DNA from 2 places in the Bradyrhizobium sediminis genome. Region 1 is predicted to be linked to the other one. Evidence: riboswitches for the same ligand, from Rfam matches in the RefSeq annotation. Region 1 holds a riboswitch; the other holds the start of a gene.
The links. A riboswitch is a leader RNA that binds a small molecule or an ion and turns the genes downstream of it on or off. The one in region 1 is predicted to bind S-adenosylmethionine.
Positions count from the first base shown of each region.

Region 2: it holds a riboswitch for S-adenosylmethionine, as region 1 does, so the genes downstream of both, metX (homoserine O-acetyltransferase MetX) here and KMZ68_RS03590 (O-succinylhomoserine sulfhydrylase) in region 1, are expected to answer to the same signal.

Region 1 is NZ_CP076135.1:745,411-751,600, forward strand. It holds gene KMZ68_RS03575 (OpgC domain-containing protein) at 1-295, shown strand, start outside; gene KMZ68_RS03580 (SGNH/GDSL hydrolase family protein) at 295-1,056, shown strand; gene KMZ68_RS03585 (SGNH/GDSL hydrolase family protein) at 1,070-2,020, shown strand; gene KMZ68_RS03590 (O-succinylhomoserine sulfhydrylase) at 2,093-3,286, opposite strand; SAM riboswitch at 3,358-3,437, opposite strand; gene KMZ68_RS03595 (2'-deoxycytidine 5'-triphosphate deaminase) at 3,599-4,657, shown strand; gene KMZ68_RS03600 (PHA/PHB synthase family protein) at 4,834-6,190, shown strand, end outside.
Region 2 is NZ_CP076135.1:966,261-972,450, reverse strand. It holds gene KMZ68_RS04705 (TIGR02594 family protein) at 1-221, opposite strand, end outside; gene KMZ68_RS04700 (alpha/beta fold hydrolase) at 458-1,318, shown strand; gene metW (methionine biosynthesis protein MetW) at 1,431-2,096, opposite strand; gene metX (homoserine O-acetyltransferase MetX) at 2,098-3,300, opposite strand; SAM riboswitch at 3,391-3,470, opposite strand; gene KMZ68_RS04685 (chorismate mutase) at 3,693-4,550, shown strand; gene hisC (histidinol-phosphate transaminase) at 4,598-5,695, shown strand; gene KMZ68_RS04675 (prephenate/arogenate dehydrogenase family protein) at 5,692-6,190, shown strand, end outside.

The DNA of each region.
Region 1 (6,190 bases):
CTTCCTGCCGAAGGACTGGCCGGGATTGAAGTCGCCATGGCTGCGGCCGCTGATCCTGTGCGGGCAGCATTCGCTGGAGATTTTCTGCCTCGGCGTGTTCCTCGCCTTCGCCGGGCATTTCGTGCTGGCCGAAATCTCCGGTGGAGCCGGGCTGCATTTCGTCATCAGCGTCTCCGGAATCCTCATCATGTCCGGGATGGCGTGGATCATTTCGTGGTACAAGCATTCTGCCGACAAGGGTGCATCGCGGAAAAAGGGCGACGTCGGCAACGCCGATATGGCGGGAGGGGGTTGATGAAGTCCAACCCGGTGACCATCCTGGGCTTGATCGTGTTTGCCGGCTTGCTGGCCGCGGTTCCCGCACGTGCCGACGATGCCCCGGCCCCGGCCAACTGCGAGGTTCCGGCCTACCTGCTCACCACCGAGAGCCCGCTGTCCAGGGTCGAGGACGCCATCAACCACCGTAAGCTGGATATTCTGGTGGTCGGCAGCCGGTCGTCGACCATCAACGCATCCGAGGCCAGCGCCTATCCCGGCCGGCTGCAGGCGATGCTGCAGGAGCAGCTGCCGAAAGTCGCGGTCAGCGTCTCCGTAGAACTACAGATCAAGAAGACCGCCGAAGAAGTAGCCGGCGGTCTCGTCAAGCTGGTGGAAGCAAAAAAGCCTACTTTGGTGATCTGGCAGACCGGAACCTACGATGCTATGCGATCGATTGATCCCGATGATTTTCGCAGCGCCGTCGGCGAGGGCGTTGCTGCGCTGCAAAATGCCGGGGCCGACGTGGTTTTGATGAATTTGCAATACAGCCCGCGCACCGAGACGATGATTTCCGCGCCGCCGTACCTAGATAATATGCGCGTGGTGGCGCAGCAGTACGACGTTCCGTTGTTCGACCGCTTCGCCATCATGCATCACTGGAACGACTCCGGGGATTTCGACCTGTTCAGCACGACGCGCGGTCTCGACCTTGCCAAGCGCGTGCACGATTGCCTCGGTCGCGCACTGTCGAAATTCGTGATCGAGGCGGCGCATGTGAACCCGGCGCAGCAGAATTGAGGATCCAGCGTTGATGACGTCAACGAGTTGCTACCGCCCTTTTTGCCATTTGGCATTTCTGGCCGCGCCGGCCGTTGCGGCGCTCATACTGCTGGCGCCAGGCTCGATGGCGCCCGCGCGGGCGCAAGCCGCCCAGGCTGCCCATCCAGATACTGCCAAACCGCCGCAGCAAAAAAGCCTCACTTCCAAGGCGATCGACAAGGTCAAGGAAGTCGCGAAATCGGCTAGCGACATCTTCAACCGCGTTCCCTGCCTGCCGCCGAAGGGCGGCGCCAGAAAGATGGGCTCGTTGCCGCATGTCGCGGGCAAGCTCGCCGCCGGCGAGCCGGTGGTGATCATCGCGTTCGGCTCGTCCTCGACCTCAGGCTACGGCTCGACCTCGCCCGAATTCACCTATCCCAACCGGCTGGCGGCGCAGCTGCGCCGGCAATATCCGACCGCCGACATCACCGTGGTCAATCGCGGCCAGGGCGGTGAAGACGCGCCCGAAATGATGAAACGGCTGCAGACCGCGGTGCTCGACATGAAGCCGGACCTGGTGATCTGGCAGGTCGGCACCAACGCGGTGCTGCGCAACCTCGATCCCACCGAGACCATCAAGCTGGTCGAGGAAGGCGTCGCGCGGATTCAGGCGGCCGGCGCCGATCTGGTGCTGGTCGATCCGCAATATTCGCCGGCGGTCAACGAACGCGCGGAAAGCGCAGGCAAGATGATCAAGCTGCTCAACGGGGTGGCCGAGCTGCGTCACGTCGGCATCTTCCCGCGCTTCGAAGTGATGCGCGAGTGGCACGAAAAGCAGTCGATCCCGATGGACAATTTCGTCATCGCCGACGGCCTGCATATGAGCGACTGGGGCTACGCCTGCTTCGCACAGCTGCTCGGCGACGACATCATCAAGTCGGTCGGCCAGATCAAGCTCGGCGTCAACGTGCCGTCCAACGTGCAGACCTACCGGCCGATGTGAGGGAGTGGGCGGATAGGGAGTAGCGAATAGCGAATAGGGGTGGTTCTACTCGCTACTCGCCATTCGCTCCCTTCACGCCATCTCCAGCGCGGCCACAAGATCCTCGATCAGGTCGTCGCGATGTTCGAGCCCGGCCGAGAAACGAATGAAGCCCTCGCTGATCCCGAGTTCGGCGCGCGCCTCCGGCGTCAGCCGCTGATGCGTGGTGGTCGCGGGATGGGTGACGAGGCTCTTGGCGTCGCCGAGATTGTTGGAGATCCGCGAAATCTTCAGCGCGTTGAGGGTGCGGAACGCCGCCGCCTTGCCGCCCTTGACCTCGAAGCCGACCAGCGTCGATCCGGCGCGCATCTGCTTCTTCACCAGAGCGGCCTGCGGATGATCGGAGCGGCCGGGATAGATCAGCCGCGAGATCTTCGGATGCTGCGCCAGCACGTCCGCCACGGCTGCGGCGGTTTCGGTCTGGGCGCGGACGCGGACCGCCAGCGTCTCCAGCCCCTTCAGCAGCACCCAGGCGTTGAACGGCGACATCGACGGGCCGGTCTGGCGCATGAAGTTGTGGATGTGCTCGGCGATGAACGCTTCCGACGACAGGATGATGCCGCCGAGGCAGCGGCCCTGGCCGTCGATGTGCTTGGTCGCGGAATAGACCACGACGTCGGCGCCGAGCGTCAGCGGGCTCTGCCAGATCGGCGTCGCAAACACATTGTCGACGATCAGCCGCGCGCCGCCGGCATGCGCGATCTCGGCGATCGCCGAGATGTCGAGCACGTCGAGCGTCGGATTGGTCGGGCTCTCCAGGAAGCAGGTTCGGGTGTTCGGCCGCATCGCCTTCTTCCACTGGTCGAGATCGAGGCCGTCGACCAGCGTGGACGAGATGCCGTAGCGCGGCAGCAGGTCTTCCACCACATAGCGGCAGGAACCGAACATCGCCTTCGCCGCCACCACGTGATCGCCGGCCTTCAGCGGCGCGAGGACGGCCGTGGTCACCGCGGCCATGCCGGTGGCGGTGGCGCGCGCCGCTTCGGCGCCTTCGAGCTCGATCATGCGGCGCTCGAACATCGAGATGTTGGGGTTGGAAAAGCGCGAATAGAGAAAGCCGGGATCCTCGCCCTTGAACCGCGCCTCGCATTGCTCGGCGCTGTCGTAGATGAAGCCCTGGGTCAGGAACAGCGCTTCCGAGGTTTCGCCGAATTGCGAGCGCAGGGCTCCGGAATGGACCAGCCGGGTTTCGGGGCGGTAGCGGGCGGTGGATTTAGTCTCAGACATGTGACCTCCATCGTGACCACCCATGAAAATGGTCACAAAAAAACCGGCCTGGAAAAATTCCACAGGCCGGGATCACACTGTCCCCGGCCTGTTTAGCGACTTATTTAACGTGGCTGCAAGCCGGCCGGCTCAAATCACCACGGGATAAGTCATGCTGATATTCGCTTGCGCCCTTTCAGTCAAGGCGGCCATCGGATAACCGGTAAAAGTCCGTATTTTCAGCGTCTGGATGGCGGCAGCCCGCCATCCCTTAGGACCCCACCCGTGACCTTCGCGCTTCCGCCCGACGCCAATGGCATTCTGCCCGACCGCATGATCGCGGCAATGGCGGATGCCGGCCTGATCCTGCCGGCCTATCCCTTTGTCGAAAGCCAGATCCAGCCGGCGAGCCTCGATTTGCGGCTCGGCGACGTCGCCTACCGGGTGCGCGCCAGCTTCCTGCCGGGACCGGGCGCCACGGTGGCCGAGCGCATCGACGAATTGAAGCTGCACGAGATCGATCTGACGGACGGCGCGGTGCTGGAGACCAACTGCGTCTACATCGTGCCGCTCTTGGAAAGTCTCGCGCTGCCGCCGCAAATCGTCGCCGCCGCCAATCCGAAAAGCTCGACCGGGCGGCTCGACGTGTTCACCCGCGTGATCGCGGACGGCACCCGGCGCTTCGACATGATCGGTGCCGGCTATCACGGCCCGCTTTATGCCGAGATCAGCCCGAAGACATTTCCGGTGCTGCTGCGGGAAGGCTCGCGGCTGAGCCAGGTCCGCTTCCGCACCGGCGACGCCATCCTCAATGCCGATGAACTCGAGGCGCTGCATGACGCGGAGCGGCTGGTCGACGTCGACGACGCCGATCTCGTCAACGGCGTGGCGCTGAGCGTCGACCTGTCAGGCGAGAATGCCAATGGTTTTGTCGGCTACCGCGCCAAGCGTCACACCGGCGTGGTCGATATCGACCGCCGCGGCGGCTATGCGGTCGGTGAGTTCTGGGAGCCGATCGCGGCGCGGCCCGACGGCAGTCTCATTCTCGATCCCGGCGAGTTCTACATTCTGGCATCGAAAGAGGCGGTGCAGGTGCCGCCGGATTACGCCGCCGAAATGGTGCCGTTCGATCCGCTGGTCGGCGAATTCCGCGTGCATTATGCCGGGTTCTTCGATCCCGGCTTTGGCTATGCCGGCGCCGGCGGGCAGGGCTCGCGCGCGGTGCTGGAAGTGCGCTCGCGCGAGGTGCCGTTCATCCTCGAGCACGGCCAGATCGTCGGCCGGCTGGTGTACGAGAAAATGCTGGCGCGGCCCGACGCCATGTACGGCCAGCGCATCGGCTCGAACTATCAGGCCCAGGGCCTGAAGCTGTCGAAGCATTTTCGGGTGTAGGCATAAAGCGGCCCGCCCGCCGGTGCGCAGAGTAACTGCAATCTCTTAATATTGATTCAGATCATTGCCGAAAGCGCGTCGGTCCGGAAAGCTATCAAGTGGTAATATGCGCTCGCCAGAAGGTTTGATGGCGCCGGGTGAATCGACGTCCACGGCTTTGAGAAGGGCTGATATCCATGAAGCAAGTGGCAAGCCCCGCGGCAAAGATGAATCTGATCCCGGCGGTAGCGTTGCCGCCGGTCGAGGAAAGCGTCGGCAGTGAAGCCTTCCGCGCCATCGACCGGATGCGCGAAGCGCTTACCGCCCAGGCGACGGGAGGGCTGTCGCCGGCGTCGCTGGCTCTTGCCTACTTCGATTGGTTCATTCATCTCGCGTCGGCTCCCGGAAAACGCCTGGAACTGATCGACAAGGCGTCAAGGAAAGCGGCTCGTCTGCTGGCTCATTGCGCAGCGGCGGCACGCAATCCCGATGTGCCGCCGTGCATCGAGCCGTTGCCGGGCGATTACCGGTTCAGCGCCGAGGAATGGCGCAAGCAACCGTATAATTTCCTGGCCCAGGCTTTCCTGCTCAATCAGCAATGGTGGCACAACGTCACCCGCGAAGTGCCCGGCGTCACGCCGCATCATCAAGACGTGGTGTCTTTCGCCGCGCGTCAGTTCCTCGACATGTTCTCGCCGTCGAACTTCCCGTTCACCAACCCCGAAGTGATGAAGAAGACCATCGAGACCGGCGGGGCCAATTTCGTCCGCGGGTTCCAGAACTGGGTGGAGGATGTCAGCCGGCTCGTCTCCAGGCAGTCCCCGGTGGGCACCGAGGATTTCCAGGTTGGCAGCAACGTTGCCGTCACGCCGGGAAAGGTCGTTTACCGGAACCACCTGATCGAGCTGATTCAATATGCGCCGTCGACGGAGACGGTGATGGCCGAGCCGGTGCTGATCGTGCCGGCCTGGATCATGAAATACTACATCCTCGACCTGTCGCCGCAGAATTCGCTGGTCCGCTACCTGGTCGGACAGGGCCACACCGTGTTCTGCATCTCCTGGCGCAATCCAGGCGCCGAAGATCGCGATCTCACCATGGACGATTACCGGCATAGCGGCGTCATGGCCGCGCTGGCGGCCGTCAGCGCCATCGTTCCCGGGCGCAAGATCCATGCGGCCGGATATTGCCTCGGCGGAACGCTGCTGTCGATCGCCGCCGCCGCCATGGCGCGCGCCGGTGACGACCGCCTGGCGACGGTTACGCTGTTCGCAGCCCAGATCGACTTCACCGAGCCCGGCGAACTAGCCCTCTTCATCGATCACAGCCAGATGCATTTTCTGCAGAGCCTGATGTGGAACAAGGGCTACCTCTCCGCCGATCAGATGGCGGGCTCCTTCGAGCTGCTGCGCACCAACGACCTGATCTGGTCGCGGCTCGTGCACGACTACCTGATGGGCGAGCGGACGCCGATGACCGATCTGATGGCGTGGAACGCGGACTCCACCCGCATGCCTTACAGGATGCATGCCGAGTATCTGCAGCGGCTCTATC
Region 2 (6,190 bases), 220 kb from region 1:
CAGCGCGATCCGCGGGCGATGTGCCGATGCCGATTGTGTCGATAATGATGGTGGGCGTGATGGCCGGCGTGATGCGCGCGCGCCTGCTGCGCAGCGCTGTGGTGTGGCCTCGCCGAAGCCGGGGTAACCGATGCGACGACTGCCGCGGAACACAAAGCCAGTGCCGCAGCGTGCAGGGAAACCTTACGAAGCGACCGGCAGAACGCAAACAACTGAACCATACTCAACTCGATCCTCTATGACACACCCCCAATTCCCGTCGGCCCATCCGAGCCCACGTCCGGGGTCGTAATGCGAGGTGCGATGTGGCGAGAGCAAGACGCGATGCGGCGGTGCAAGAACGGTTTTGGGGTGATTCCGCGATGATTCCTTGACGAGGGAACCGGGTTCCCGCCTCATTGCCGCCGCGAGCATGAACTCGCGATTTTCGCTTCGGCCCAAGAGAGGAATTCTTCAAATGCCCTATGCCGTCACCAGCGACAATGTCCGGCTCTATTTCGAGGAAGCCGGCCAGGGAACGCCCGTCATCTTCCTGCACGAGTTCGCAGCCGACCACACCAATTGGGAGCCGCAGATGCGCTATTTCTCGCGCGGCCACCGCTGCATCGCCTATTCCGCCCGCGGCTACACCCCCTCGGACGTGCCGCCGTCGAAGGAGGTTTACACCTACAAGCATTTCTACACCGACGCGCTCGCCGTGCTCGACCACCTCAAGATCGCAAAGGCGCATTTCGTCGGCCTGTCGATGGGCTCCTATTCGTCGCTGCAGATCGGCCTGAACAACCCGGAGCGCGCATTGTCGCTGACGCTCGCCGCGGTCGGCGCCGGCTCGAGCCTCGAAAACCTCGAAGCGTTCCGCAGGCAATGCCAGGCCAATGGCGAACAATACGAGACGATCGGCTCGGCGGAAGTCGCCAAGGCGACGCGCGAGGCGCCAAGCCGGATTCCGTTCCTGCTGAAGGACCCGCGCGGCCACGCCGATTTCTACGCTTCGCTGGCGCGGCACGATGCCAGGGGCTCGGCCAACACCATGCGCAGCTTTCAGGGCGGCCGGCCCTCGATCTACACCATGACCGAGGCGATCCGGAAAGTGCCGACGCCGACCCTGATCATCTGCGGCGACGAGGACGACAATTGCGTCGAGCCGAGCCTGTTTTTGAAGAAGCACCTGCCGGCGGCGGGGCTTTCGATCTTTCCCAAATCAGGCCACGTGCTCAATCTCGAGGAGCCGGCACTGTTCAACGAAATGGTCGAGCGCTTCATCGCGCTGGCCGAAGCCGGCCGCTGGCCGGTGCGCGATCCGAGGTCGATGGCTTGAACCGTCATTCCGGGGCGCGCGTCAGCGCGAACCTCAGATGTGCAATTGCACATCGGGGAATCTCGAGATTCCGGGTCTGGTCCTTCGGACCATCCCGGAATGACGACTGGCCCTACCGTCCCTTCTCCGCGCGGCTCAGCAGGAACACGCCCTGCTCGCCGAACATGTTCCAGAACCACCAGGGCAGATTGACCCGCAACGGCCTGCCATACATGTCGAGCGCAACCGCGCGCTCCATCTTGACGTTGATCTCGCCGCAGAGCTGGACGAAATCCTTGATGGTGCAGAAGTGGATGTTCGGCGTGTCGTACCACGTGGCGGGCAGGTTTTCGGTGCGCGGCATGTGGCCGCCGACCAAAAGCTGCAGGCGCATCTTCCAGAACCCGAAATTCGGGAACGAGACGATGGCGCGGCGCCCGATCCGCAGCAGGTTTTCCAGCACCACGCGCGGCTGCCGGGTCGCCTGCAGGGTCTGCGACAAGATCACATAGTCGAAGGCGTCGTCGGGATAGTTGATGAGGTCGGTGTCGGCGTCGCCCTGCACCACCGCCAGACCCTTGGCGACGCAGCGATTGACGCCCTCGCGCGACAACTCGATGCCGCGGCCGTCGATGCCGCGGGTCTCGAGCAGTTGCAGGAGATCGCCTTCGCCGCAGCCGACGTCGAGCACCTTCGAGCCGCGCTCGACCATCTCGGCGACCAGCAGGTGATCGCCGCGATAATGCCCGGTGTCCGGCGGAACGATCGCGAGCGGCAGGACCTGTTGCTGCAGGCTCATGTCAGCCCCCCGCTCTGGTCAGGCCGCGCGCGGTCCCCGCGGATTCCAGGAAGGCCCGGGAGATGTCGAAGAATTCCGGCACATCGAGCAGGAAGGCGTCGTGGCCGCGGTCGGTCTCGATCTCGGCGAACGACACCCGCGCGCTGGAGGCGTTGAGCGCATGCACCAGCGCGCGCGACTCCGAGGTCGGGAACAGCCAGTCGCTGGTGAACGACACCACGCAGAACCGGGTCTGGATGCCACGGAACGCCTGCGCCAGCACGCCGTCGTGATCGGCGGCGATGTCGAAATAGTCCATCGCCCGGGTCAGATAGAGATAGCTGTTGGCATCGAAGCGCTCGACAAAGGACGAGCCCTGATAGCGCAGATAGCTTTCGACCTGAAAATCCGCGTCGAACGAAAAGGTCGGCAGGTCGCGGTCCTGCATCCGCCGCCCAAACTTGCGGTGCAGCGCTGCGTCCGACAGATAGGTGATATGCGCGGCCATCCGGGCGACCCCGAGGCCGCGATGCGGATGGGTGCCCTGCTCGAAGTAGCGCCCGTGATGCCAGTCCGGATCGGCCATCACGGCCTGGCGCCCGAGTTCGTGAAACGCGATGTTCTGCGCCGAGTGGCGCGTGCTGCAGGCAATCGCCAGCGTCGAGAACACCCGCTTCGGATAGGCCGCCGTCCACTGCAGCGCCTGCATGCCGCCCATCGAGCCGCCGACCACGCAGAACAGCGTATCGATCCCCAGGCGATCGACCAGCATGGTCTGCGCGCGCACCATGTCGGGGATGGTGATGATCGGAAAATCCAGCCCCCATACCTTGCCGGTGGCGGGATTGGTCGAGGCCGGGCCGGTCGAGCCCATGCAGCCGCCGATCACGTTCGAGCAGATGATGAAATATTTGTCAGTGTCGAGCGGACGGCCGGGACCGACCATGGTCTCCCACCAGCCGGGCTTGCCGGTCACCGGATGCACGTTGAAGACATGCTGATCGCCGGTCAGCGCATGGCAGACCAGAATGGCGTTTGAGCGATCAGCATTGAGCTCGCCATAGGTCTGGTAGGCGATCTGGAACGGCGAAAGATCGATGCCGCAATCGAGCTTCAATGGCTGGTCCGCACCGAACGCCGCCAGCAGCGAACTCGGATGGTCCGCCTCATGCGCGCGGTCCTCGGTGAGGATCGCGGGACTGGGTATCGACTGCAAATTCACCATCTTGATACCGACCTCCTGAAGGCGGCTTTACGAGACCACCACGGAAATCAGGCCAAAAAAAACCCGGCCTGAACATAAGTTCGACCGGGATCACTTCTGTCCCCGGCCTGTTTAGCGAGTTGTTTAACGTGGCTGCAAGCCGGCCGGCTCAAATGACCACGGAGTGGGCTAAAGCTAGTCCCGGTTGAGCTTTTCGTCAAGGCAAGTCCTTGGTTAACCCTGCACGGGTGGTCCCTCATGGTGAGGAGGCGCCCTTGCGCCGTCTCGAACCATGGGGGAAAACAGACTCTCATCCTTCGCGACGCGGCCAGGAGGCCGCTTCTCGAGCGATAACGGCGAAGTCGCCGTTACGCGGGGATGAGGAAGATAAAGCTCTCGCCGGGTCCCTCAAGATGTCCAAATCGCCCCCTGCCCCGCCCTCGCTCGAAGTGCTGCGCCAAGAGATCGACAGCATCGACGAACAGGTCCACCGCCTGCTGATGGCGCGTGGCGACATCATCGACCGGCTGATCCAGGTCAAGCAGACCCAGGAGGTCGGTTCGGCGTTCCGTCCGGCGCGCGAGGCCGCGATGATGCGGCGTCTGGTCGAGCGTCACCGCGGCATTCTGCCGATCGACACCATCGAGAGCATCTGGCGCGTTATCATCTCGACGTTCACCTTCGTACAAGCGCCGTTTTCGGTGCATGCGGATGTTTCCGTCGGCGAATCCGCGATGCGGGATTCGGCGCGGTTTCATTTCGGATTCGTCGTGCCCTATGTCTCGCATTTCAGCGCCCAGGCCGCCGTCGAGGCGGTGGCGAAGTCGAAGGGCGATCTGGCGCTGGTCCCGGCCACGTCGAGCCGCACCCCATGGTGGATCGCGCTCGAGGCCGAGGGCGCGCCGAAGATCATCGCACGGCTGCCGTTCCTCGAGCGCGCCGACCATCCGGCCGCGCTGCCGGTGTTCGTGGTATCGCGCGTCGCCGACAGCGCCATGGTGACCGAGGTCGAGACCTGGAGCGTGAGGGTGTCCGGCTGGAACGCCGAGATCGCCCGCGCGCTGTCGCCGCTGGCCGAGATCGTCGCGGTGCCGGACACCGCCTTCGACGGCGCGGCGCTGCTGGTGTCGGTTTCCGGCGCCGCCAGCCTCGAAAAGATCAAGGCAGCCATGATCGAGGCCGGCGCTTCGGTGCGCTCATCGGCTCTCGTCGGCAGCCACGCAACGCGCTATACGGTGCCCCCGAACGGGGCCGCCAAGCATCAGGCTTAGCCTCAAATCGTGTCCTGAGAGCCGCCCCCAGACTTCCGGAGTTGAAGATGTCCCGTCCCGTGCCGAATCCCGGCATCCTCGAAATTGCGCCCTACACGCCGGGCAAAAGCCCGGTGGCGGAGCCGGGCCGCAAGGTGTTCAAGCTGTCGGCCAACGAGACGCCGCTCGGACCTTCGCCGAAGGCGGTCGAAGCCTACAAGCAAGCCGCCGATCATCTGGAGGACTATCCGGAGGGCACCTCGCGGATCTTGCGCGAAGCGATCGGCCGCGCCTTCGGGCTCGATCCCGACCGCATCATCTGCGGCGCCGGCTCCGACGAGATTCTCAATTTGCTGGCGCACACCTATCTCAGCCACGGCGACGAGGCGATCTCCACCACCCACGGCTTCCTGGTGTATCCGATCGCGACCATGGCGAACGGCGCCATCAACGTGGTGGCGCCGGAAACCAATTTCACCGCCGACGTCGATGCGATCCTGCAGCGGGTGTCGCCGCGCACCAAGCTGGTGTGGCTCGCCAACCCCAACAACCCGACCGGGACCTATCTGCCGTTCGACGAGGTCAAGCGGCTGCGCGCCGGATTGCCTGATCATGTGCTGCTGGTGCTCGACGCCGCCTATTCCGACTACGTGTCGCGCAACGATTACGAGATCGGCATCGAACTGGTGGCGACCACCGAGAACACGGTGATGACCCACACCTTCTCCAAGATCCACGGCCTCGCCGCGTTACGGATCGGCTGGATGTTCGGGCCGGCCAATATCGTCGATGCGGTCAATCGCATCCGCGGCCCCTTCAACGTCTCGACGCCGGCGATGCGGGCGGCGGTGGCGGCGATCGAGGACACCGCGCACATTCAGATGTCGAAGGCGCACACCGAGAAGTGGCGCACCTGGCTCACCGAAGAAGTGACAAAACTCGGCCTCAAGGTGACGCCGAGCGTGGCGAACTTCATCCTGATCCACTTCCCGCCGGAGAAGGGGCAGACCGCGGCGGAGGCCGACGCGTTCCTCACCAGGCGCGGACTGGTGCTGCGGGGCCTGAACAATTACGGGCTGCCGCACGCTCTGCGCCTGACCATCGGCACCGAAGAGGCCAATCGGCTGGTGGTCGAGGGCTTGCGCGACTTCGTGGCGCGCAAGTGAGCGCCGCGCCGCACTTCAACAAGATCGCGCTGATCGGCTTCGGACTGATCGGCGGCTCGATCGCACGCGCCGCGCGCGAACAGGGGCTGGCGGGAGAAATCGTCACCACCGCGCGCTCGGCCAGGACCCGGGCGCGGGTCGCCGAGCTCGGCATCGTCGACCGCGTGGTCGAGACAAACGTCGAAGCCGTCAAAGACGCCGATCTCGTCATCCTCTGCATCCCGGTCGGCGCCTGCGGACCGGTCGCGCAGGAAATCGCCGCTCATCTCAAGCCCGGCGCCATCGTCTCCGACGTCGGCTCGGTCAAGGGCGCGATCGTGCGCGACATGGCGCCGTATCTGCCCGAAGGCGTGCATTTCGTGCCGGCGCATCCGGTCGCCGGCACCGAACACTCCGGCCCCGATTCCGGTTTCGCCGAACTGTTCATCAACCGCTGGTGCATCCTGACCCCGCCGGCAGGCGTCGATTCCGGCGCGATCGAGCGGCTGCGCGCGT